Regions from separate parts of the Thermostichus sp. OS-CIW-33 genome, predicted to be linked through region 1. Evidence: riboswitches for the same ligand, from Rfam matches in the RefSeq annotation. Region 1 holds a riboswitch; each other region holds the start of a gene.
The links. Region 1 has a riboswitch for cobalamin ahead of metE (5-methyltetrahydropteroyltriglutamate--homocysteine S-methyltransferase). Riboswitches for the same ligand answer to the same signal wherever they lie in the genome.

Region 1 (2,258 bases):
CGCCGTTGAGGGCTCGCGCCAGGAGAGCTACTTCGGCCAGCTTCTGTTCGGCAAAGCTGAGGATATTTCTGAGGGGTTCCGGCAACTGGGCTTCCAGAGCAGCGTCGTGGGGCACAAATTGCAACGAAGCGGAAGGCTGCACCCGTAGGTTGGGAGCTACCCCCTGCAGCTCCCGCAGGCTGGCCAAGACGGTCTCAGGCTGAACCTTCCAGACATTCCGAGCGTCCACTACGCCAGCACCTAGGATCTGGTCAGCCGGAAAGCCATAGGTTCTTACCAGATCCAGGGTGTGGCCACGGGTAAAGTCAAGGCTAATGCCGGCCACCGGCAGTTGCACCACCCAGGGGTAAGTCTCCCCCAGGTCATCGAAGTAGGTGACCAAGTGGACAGGGATCCCGGCGGTTGCCAACTGGCGGTAGCTCATTTCCACAGCTTCCCGCAGGCCACTTCCCTGGCTGGTAACCAAAATGGGATCGTGAATCTGGACTTCTGGGATCCCCAGCTGTTTTAACTCCTGGAGGAGATCCCGGTACAGAGGAAGGAGCTTTTCCAAGTCCGCCCGCAGATCCCCAGATCGCTGGCTAAGGCAGAGCAAAGTCACTGGACTGAGGACAACGGGGCTGGTGCGCTCCCCTAGGATCCCTTGGGCCCGCCGAACTCTTTCCAAAAAATCCCCAAAGTTAGGACTGGGATCGGCTTCCGGCTCAATTTCGGGTACCAAGTAGTGGTAGTTGGTGTCAAACCACTTGGTCATTTCCAAAGCCGGCAGGCCCTCCCGCCCCCGCGCCATGGCAAAGTAGCGGTCTAAACCCGACAGACCTCGGAACCGAGAGGGGATCAGCCCCAGCCAGGTGGCCCAGTCCAGTACATGGTCGTAGAGAGTCTGATCCCCTACCGCAATGTGATCAATCCCAGCTTGTAGCTGAGTCTGCCAGGCTTGAGTCTCCAAATCCCAAAAGGTAGCCAGCAGAGCCTCTGACCCTAGGGCACCACTCCAAAAGCCTTCCAAAGCTTTTTTGAGCTCGCGGCGCTTGCCCATGCGGGCATACCCCAATGTCATGGTTTGTGCAGTCATGTTGTGTGCCATCCCAAATACTGAGTTTTCTAATTTTCCTGCGTTCAATTCGCCCTCAACTGGGATCCCGCCCGCCAAGGAAGAAACCGGCTGTTCCTCTCTTGCCTCTGGAACCCCAACAAAACACTGCCTTTTGCGCAAAAAAGATACTCAACGCAGCCAGCGATCGCAGTGGCTACTTGCCAGCCTACCAATTGAAGTCAGGAAGCCTGACATCTCACTCTTTCCTTCGCGTAGGCGGGCTGTAGATCTTGATAGATCTTGGTGCAACAGCACCCAAAATTTACTCTCTCCCGGCCAACTGGCTCAGAGTCTTGCTTGGGTTCTTGGACTTATTTCTACTGCTGAGGAGTACCGAAAGCTTGTGGGAGCAACGCCGGGAAAATGCTCAGGATAACGAAAGCAGAAACGAGCTAAAGCCAAGACAGTTACCATCTGTACCTCGCAGATGTTGTGAAGTTTAGAAAAACCATCGGCGGGCATTCTGACTGACACGGTTTTGGGGGACAAGATCTGGATCGGCAGCGAATGACTCTAGAGATTTGCTGCAGAACTTCTCCTAAACCGGATCACAGCTGCGGGACAGCGGCAGATTCTCACTGCTCTTTCCCCGTTTCCTCTGGCGGCTGATCCCCGTCAGAACCGATAGCTGAGCTACATCGTATCACGGAGTTCAGAGACGGGAGTAGAGTGCTTCAATCATCACCAAGCCAGCAGCCTTTGGAGCTACCAGACCTCACCTTTCACCCAGCGGTCTTGCAGGAAGTCATCGGAATCCTCTAAGCATCCTCCCCCCCTGCATTGCTCTCAAGTAGAACTTGGGGAAGTCGTAGGGCTGATGGCTCCCTCTGGTTTTGGCAAAACTACTCTGGCCAAGTTGCTGGCGGGCTACCTTACCCCCAGCCAAGGTCGGGTGAGTGTGACAGGGCAGCCTTTGCCTCGGCGAGGGTACTGTCCAGTGCAGCTTGTCTTTCAACATCCAGAGCAGGCCGTTAACCCCCACTGGCGCATAGCTCAGGTCTTGCGGGAAGGGCCTCCTCCCCAGCCAGAGGTTCTCCACACCTTAGGCATTTCCCCCAGTTGGCTCAACCGCTATCGCCATGAGCTAAGCGGGGGAGAATTGCAGCGGGTTGTCATCGCCCGGGTTCTCAACCCACAAACTCGCTATTTGAACTCGCTATTT
Region 2 (2,258 bases), on a different contig from region 1:
TGGTGGTAGCCCTCTAATTGGGCCCAGGGATCCCCAGCCGCTGCGTGGGTGTGGCCGTGCTGAGGGTGATGGTGAGAATGAGGGTGGTGATGGGATCCGTGCCCGTGATGGTGGTGATGATGCTCGTGAGGATGGTGATGGGTATGCCCAGCTCTGACCTCTGCGCTCACGGCCAGGCGAAACTTGCACAGGTGGCAGTTCATTTGGGTTTGGCCCTGTAGGGCTTCCTGCTCCAGTTGCTGCAGGCTGTGCAGCACCGTGTCCACAAGGCCCAATTCCGGCAGCATCAGCCAGTCGATTTCCGACTGTCGTTGTCGTTGTTGTTCCACTGCCGCCTCAATTTTTTTCACCAGCACTCCGGTAAACAGGAAGTAGGGCAGCACGATCACCCGGCGCGGATGCCAGGACAAGGCCCGCTCCAATCCCACGGGCAGGCGGGGATGGGTAATGCCGATAAAGCAAGTTTCCACAGCGGCAAACCCAGATCCTTCCCAAAGCAACCGGGCCAGTTTACAGGCTTCGGCATTGGCCTCGGGATCGCTGGAGCCGCGACCCACAAACAGGAGCACGGTTTCTGCTTCTGGGATCCGCCGCGGTTGGGCGGCCATCAAAGCAGCCAATCGGTCTCGCAGCAGTTGCAGGATCTCGATGCGGATCCCCAGCGGCCCACCGTAATGAATGCGCAACTGGGGATAGAGGGCCTGCAGGCGATCCAGTTCCATCGTCACATCGAACTTGTTGTGGCGGGCCCCAAACAGCAACAGCGGCAGGGCCACGATCTCCTGCCACCCTTGGGCCAAGCACTGCTCTACCCCCTGGGCAATGGTTGGCTGGGTCAGCTCCAGAAAGCAGGGGATCACCGGTCGATGGGGGGTGAGAGCTTGGTAAGCCTGGGCTAGCTCCAGAAAGGCTTGCTGCCCTTGGGGGTCGCGGGATCCGTGGCCGATAAGCAATAGGGGCAATGAAGGAGAAGCAAGCTGCCCAACCGCAAGCGGAGGGGAAACACTGAGGGTATTCAACACAAAAAACTCCGTTCCTTGTGAATCGCAAGGGGTACAGGACAACGGCAGGTGGGTGTTCTGGCTGAGGGAGGGATCCCATCACAGTTGCGTCACAGTGGCGGACTTGCACCGCGCTTTCCCCAGTCTGCCTGAGCCTTTTAGGTTAGCTTGCCGCTTGTCGTTCACCAAGCCCCCTGGGGGGGATGTCCTTGTCTGCCAGAAGATAGCCCTGAGGCATGAGCGGTACGGCAGACTCATGCTCAAAGGGCAGCAAAACTGTTGCCGCGCTAATCCCCCTTGCCCCTGGGAGAGGGCCTAACGCCGGCCCGCTAGTCTGGGGGGCTGAAAGTGTCGCAGGCGCAGGGCATTGGCGACCACCGAAACGGAACTCAGGGCCATGGCTGCCCCCGCCAGCATAGGGTTGAGCAACCAGCCTGTAAAGGGATAGAGCGCCCCAGCGGCAATCGGGATCCCCAGCGTGTTGTAGATAAAGGCGAAGAAGAGGTTTTGGCGGATGTTGTTGAGGGTGGCCCGGCTGAGTTGAATGGCAGTGGCGACTCCGCGCAGATCTCCCGACATGAGGGTAATATCGCTGGCGGCCATCGCCACATCCGTACCTGTACCAATGGCGATCCCCACATCGGCTTCTGCCAGAGCCGGAGCATCGTTAATGCCATCTCCCACCATCGCCACCCGCCGTCGCGGTTGTCTTAGGCTGCGTATGTAAGCTGCCTTCTGATCCGGACGGACTTGGGCAATTACCCGCTGAATGCCTGCTTGCCGAGCAACCGCTTGGGCCGTGGTGGGGTTATCCCCGGTTAGCAGGATCACCTCTAGACCCATCTGTTGCAGCTGTTGCACTGCCTCAGGAGAGGTGGGTTTGAGCGGATCGGCAATGGCCAACAGCCCCACCAGGCTCTGGGATTGGGCTACGCCGATCACCGTTTTGCCCTGGCTTTCCCAATTCTGAACCCGCTCTGACCAAGAGGGATCCCAGGGGATCCCCATCTCCTGTAGCCAGCTCAGCCGACCGATGCGGATCCACTGGTCTTCCACCCAGGCTTCTGCCCCACTGCCTATCCTTGCCTGAAAATGCTGGGCAGGAGGGATGGCAATTTTTTCCGCTTCGGCTTTCTGCACCACCGCCTGGGCCAAAGGATGTTCCGAGTGCCGCTCCACCGCCGCTGCCAGGCGCAACACCGTCAGGGGAGAGGAGCCATTAGCCCAAATATCGGTGACGGTAGGGCGACCTTCAGT
Region 3 (2,258 bases), on a different contig from region 1:
CCCTTCTCTTGATCCCACAGCCAACTGAGATCTAACAGCAGGTCGTTGGTGTTTTGCACTGCATCGGGGGAGGGAAACTCGGTGCTGCCAGGCACCTGAAACGCTTTGTTGAGATAAAGGGCATTTCCGGTTAGGACTTGGCCTTCTGCCAGTTGCCAGGTGAGCTTGGCTTGTAGGTTGTGGTACTCCACCGCCGAGTTTTCCCGCCTGCCGGCTTTGCCCAAACGCCTAATTTCAAAAGGAAAGTCGTTGTTGCTCTGCAGACGGCGATAGCTGACCACCCAGCCCAGATCCTGCACCTGGCCGCGGTTCTGGATCCCTTGCTCGTTGAGGCCGTAGCTGCCGATAGCCGCTTCCAGCACGGTCTCGGATCCCGGCTTTGGCTCCAGGGTTACGATGTTCATGACCCCGCCAACGGCATCGGAGCCGTATAAGGTGGAGCCCCCACCTGGAGAGATCTCAATACGCTCGACCACATCTGTAGTGATCTGAGACAGATCGAACCCGCCAAAAAAGCCCAGGTCGTTAATGGGGCGGCCATCCAAGAGCACCAAAACCTGGGCCGTTCGTCCTCCCCGCATAAACTGGGAGCTAAGGGCTCCCAACTGGGTTCCTGCCGTGCCGTCGCTGAGGATCCCGGGCAGGTAGCGCAGGGCCTCCTGAACCGTTCTTGCCCCTTGCTCTCGAATTTGCTGGCGGGTAATGACGTAAACCGGGCGGGAAGAATCCCGCAGCAAACCAGGACGGCGAAAAGGTGTGGTGACGGGTTGATTTAAAATCTCGGCGCTAACACCGGTTTCCAACACCTCTTGAGCTGAAGGTGAAGAGGCCGCCGGCTGCGCCCACGCTGGGATCCCCAAAACAAGACCCCCCAGCGCCAGGCTGAGACCTAGAATGGGATTCATTTTCTTTCTTGAAGCTCCTGATTCCGTGCGACGCGGAAGAAAGACGAGCCAGAACCGCAGGCGGGCATCCTGACTGAGGGCATAGGTCTAGCCCAAGCCCATCACAGTTGCGGCACAGCGCCGGATTTGCACCGGACTTTCCCCTTTACATGCCCTGGCTGATCCCCAGGACAACCTGTCGGTACAGCTTTCTCTGCGATTGCTCCGAAAAAGCCGTGCTAGGCATCATACATCCCCTGCTCTGGAGTTCCTATCCTGCCAGGGGGGATGTCATCCCCAGGGGTGAACGGGATCCCAACGGCAATCCCAGGGCTTCGGATGGGCCACATCCCATTTAGGCCAGATTTCTTCACTGCTTTGTAAGCAGTTGAAGGATAGCCCGCTGCTACTCCAGATCGCGAGGCCCAGGGATCCCTTAGCCTTTTAGAGAACAGAGATACGCTGAGACTTCACAAGACCCACAGCTTTTGGGAAAGCAAGATGGGGACGCTGGCCTAGCCGTCATGGGCAGGATCCGTATGAATTAGTACCCAACCGGATAGAAAAGAGGGGCTTTTTCGGTCGCGTGAGCGGCGCGGAGCGCTCTTTCTGGCAAAGCCGTTGCCTGGTGGGCTGGATCCGGCTCAACTTGGCTGGGAGAGGCAATTGGCACCTCAATCATCCGATCCGGTACCAGCGGCACCATTTCGGAGCGGTCGGCGATTTCCCGCAGAGAATTGGCAATGGATTCTTGAGTCAGCAGAAACTGTCGTTCGTTGCGCTGCATCTGCTGCCACACCTGGTAACGCTGGCTCCACCGGCTTTGGGTATGCACAGTCCAACTGTAAAGGCTCAACACTGAAACGCCGGAGAGGATAGCCATCCCTGTGGAGATTTGCTTCCACCAGGCTAGGTGTTCTGCCCAAGCAAGATGCTGGCTGCGAGGATGGGCTGATTTCAACTTCAAATCCAAAGGCTGGGTGCGGCTGGCTTGAACTGTACCGGAGAGGGGTCGGCTCAGAGCAGAAGGCTGTCTGTGGCGACGAGGGCTCTTGGGACGATCAAGACCTGCGTTCAAAGGCTGGCTAACCATAGGGCTTAACCTCACACACACCAAGGGATCCGACGGTGCAGGACTGCCGGTTCCGCTTCACCCTAGTTCCCCGCGCCCCCCAACAGCAACCCCCTTCTCCCGATTCCTGGTCTCGGCGGGCTAGCCGTCCGCTTCACGGTAGCCGATCTCTTGAGAGCGGGAGAACCAACCTAAACCTACATCTGACTGCTGCGGGCAGCCACTCGCAGTTTGGCAGAGCGGGCCCGTGGATTGCGTTGCCGTTCCAGTTCGGAAGGGGACAAGGGCTTGGGGGTGAGCAC

Region 2: another riboswitch for cobalamin. It lies ahead of ACVWZG_RS08395 (sirohydrochlorin chelatase); the one in region 1 lies ahead of metE (5-methyltetrahydropteroyltriglutamate--homocysteine S-methyltransferase).
Region 3: another riboswitch for cobalamin. It lies ahead of ACVWZG_RS02515 (TonB-dependent receptor plug domain-containing protein); the one in region 1 lies ahead of metE (5-methyltetrahydropteroyltriglutamate--homocysteine S-methyltransferase).

Annotation. Positions count from the first base shown of each region.
Region 1 covers NZ_JBSSCH010000010.1:18,147-20,404, reverse strand. The annotation lists gene metE (5-methyltetrahydropteroyltriglutamate--homocysteine S-methyltransferase) at 1-1,075, opposite strand, end outside; cobalamin riboswitch at 1,533-1,737, opposite strand; partial or broken gene ACVWZG_RS09025 (ABC transporter ATP-binding protein) at 1,884-2,258, shown strand, end outside.
Region 2 covers NZ_JBSSCH010000009.1:38,373-40,630, reverse strand. The annotation lists gene ACVWZG_RS08395 (sirohydrochlorin chelatase) at 1-1,022, opposite strand, end outside; cobalamin riboswitch at 1,053-1,188, opposite strand; gene ACVWZG_RS08390 (heavy metal translocating P-type ATPase) at 1,317-2,258, opposite strand, start outside.
Region 3 covers NZ_JBSSCH010000002.1:242,656-244,913, reverse strand. The annotation lists gene ACVWZG_RS02515 (TonB-dependent receptor plug domain-containing protein) at 1-905, opposite strand, end outside; cobalamin riboswitch at 948-1,100, opposite strand; gene ACVWZG_RS02510 (hypothetical protein) at 1,429-1,977, opposite strand; gene rsmH (16S rRNA (cytosine(1402)-N(4))-methyltransferase RsmH) at 2,154-2,258, opposite strand, start outside.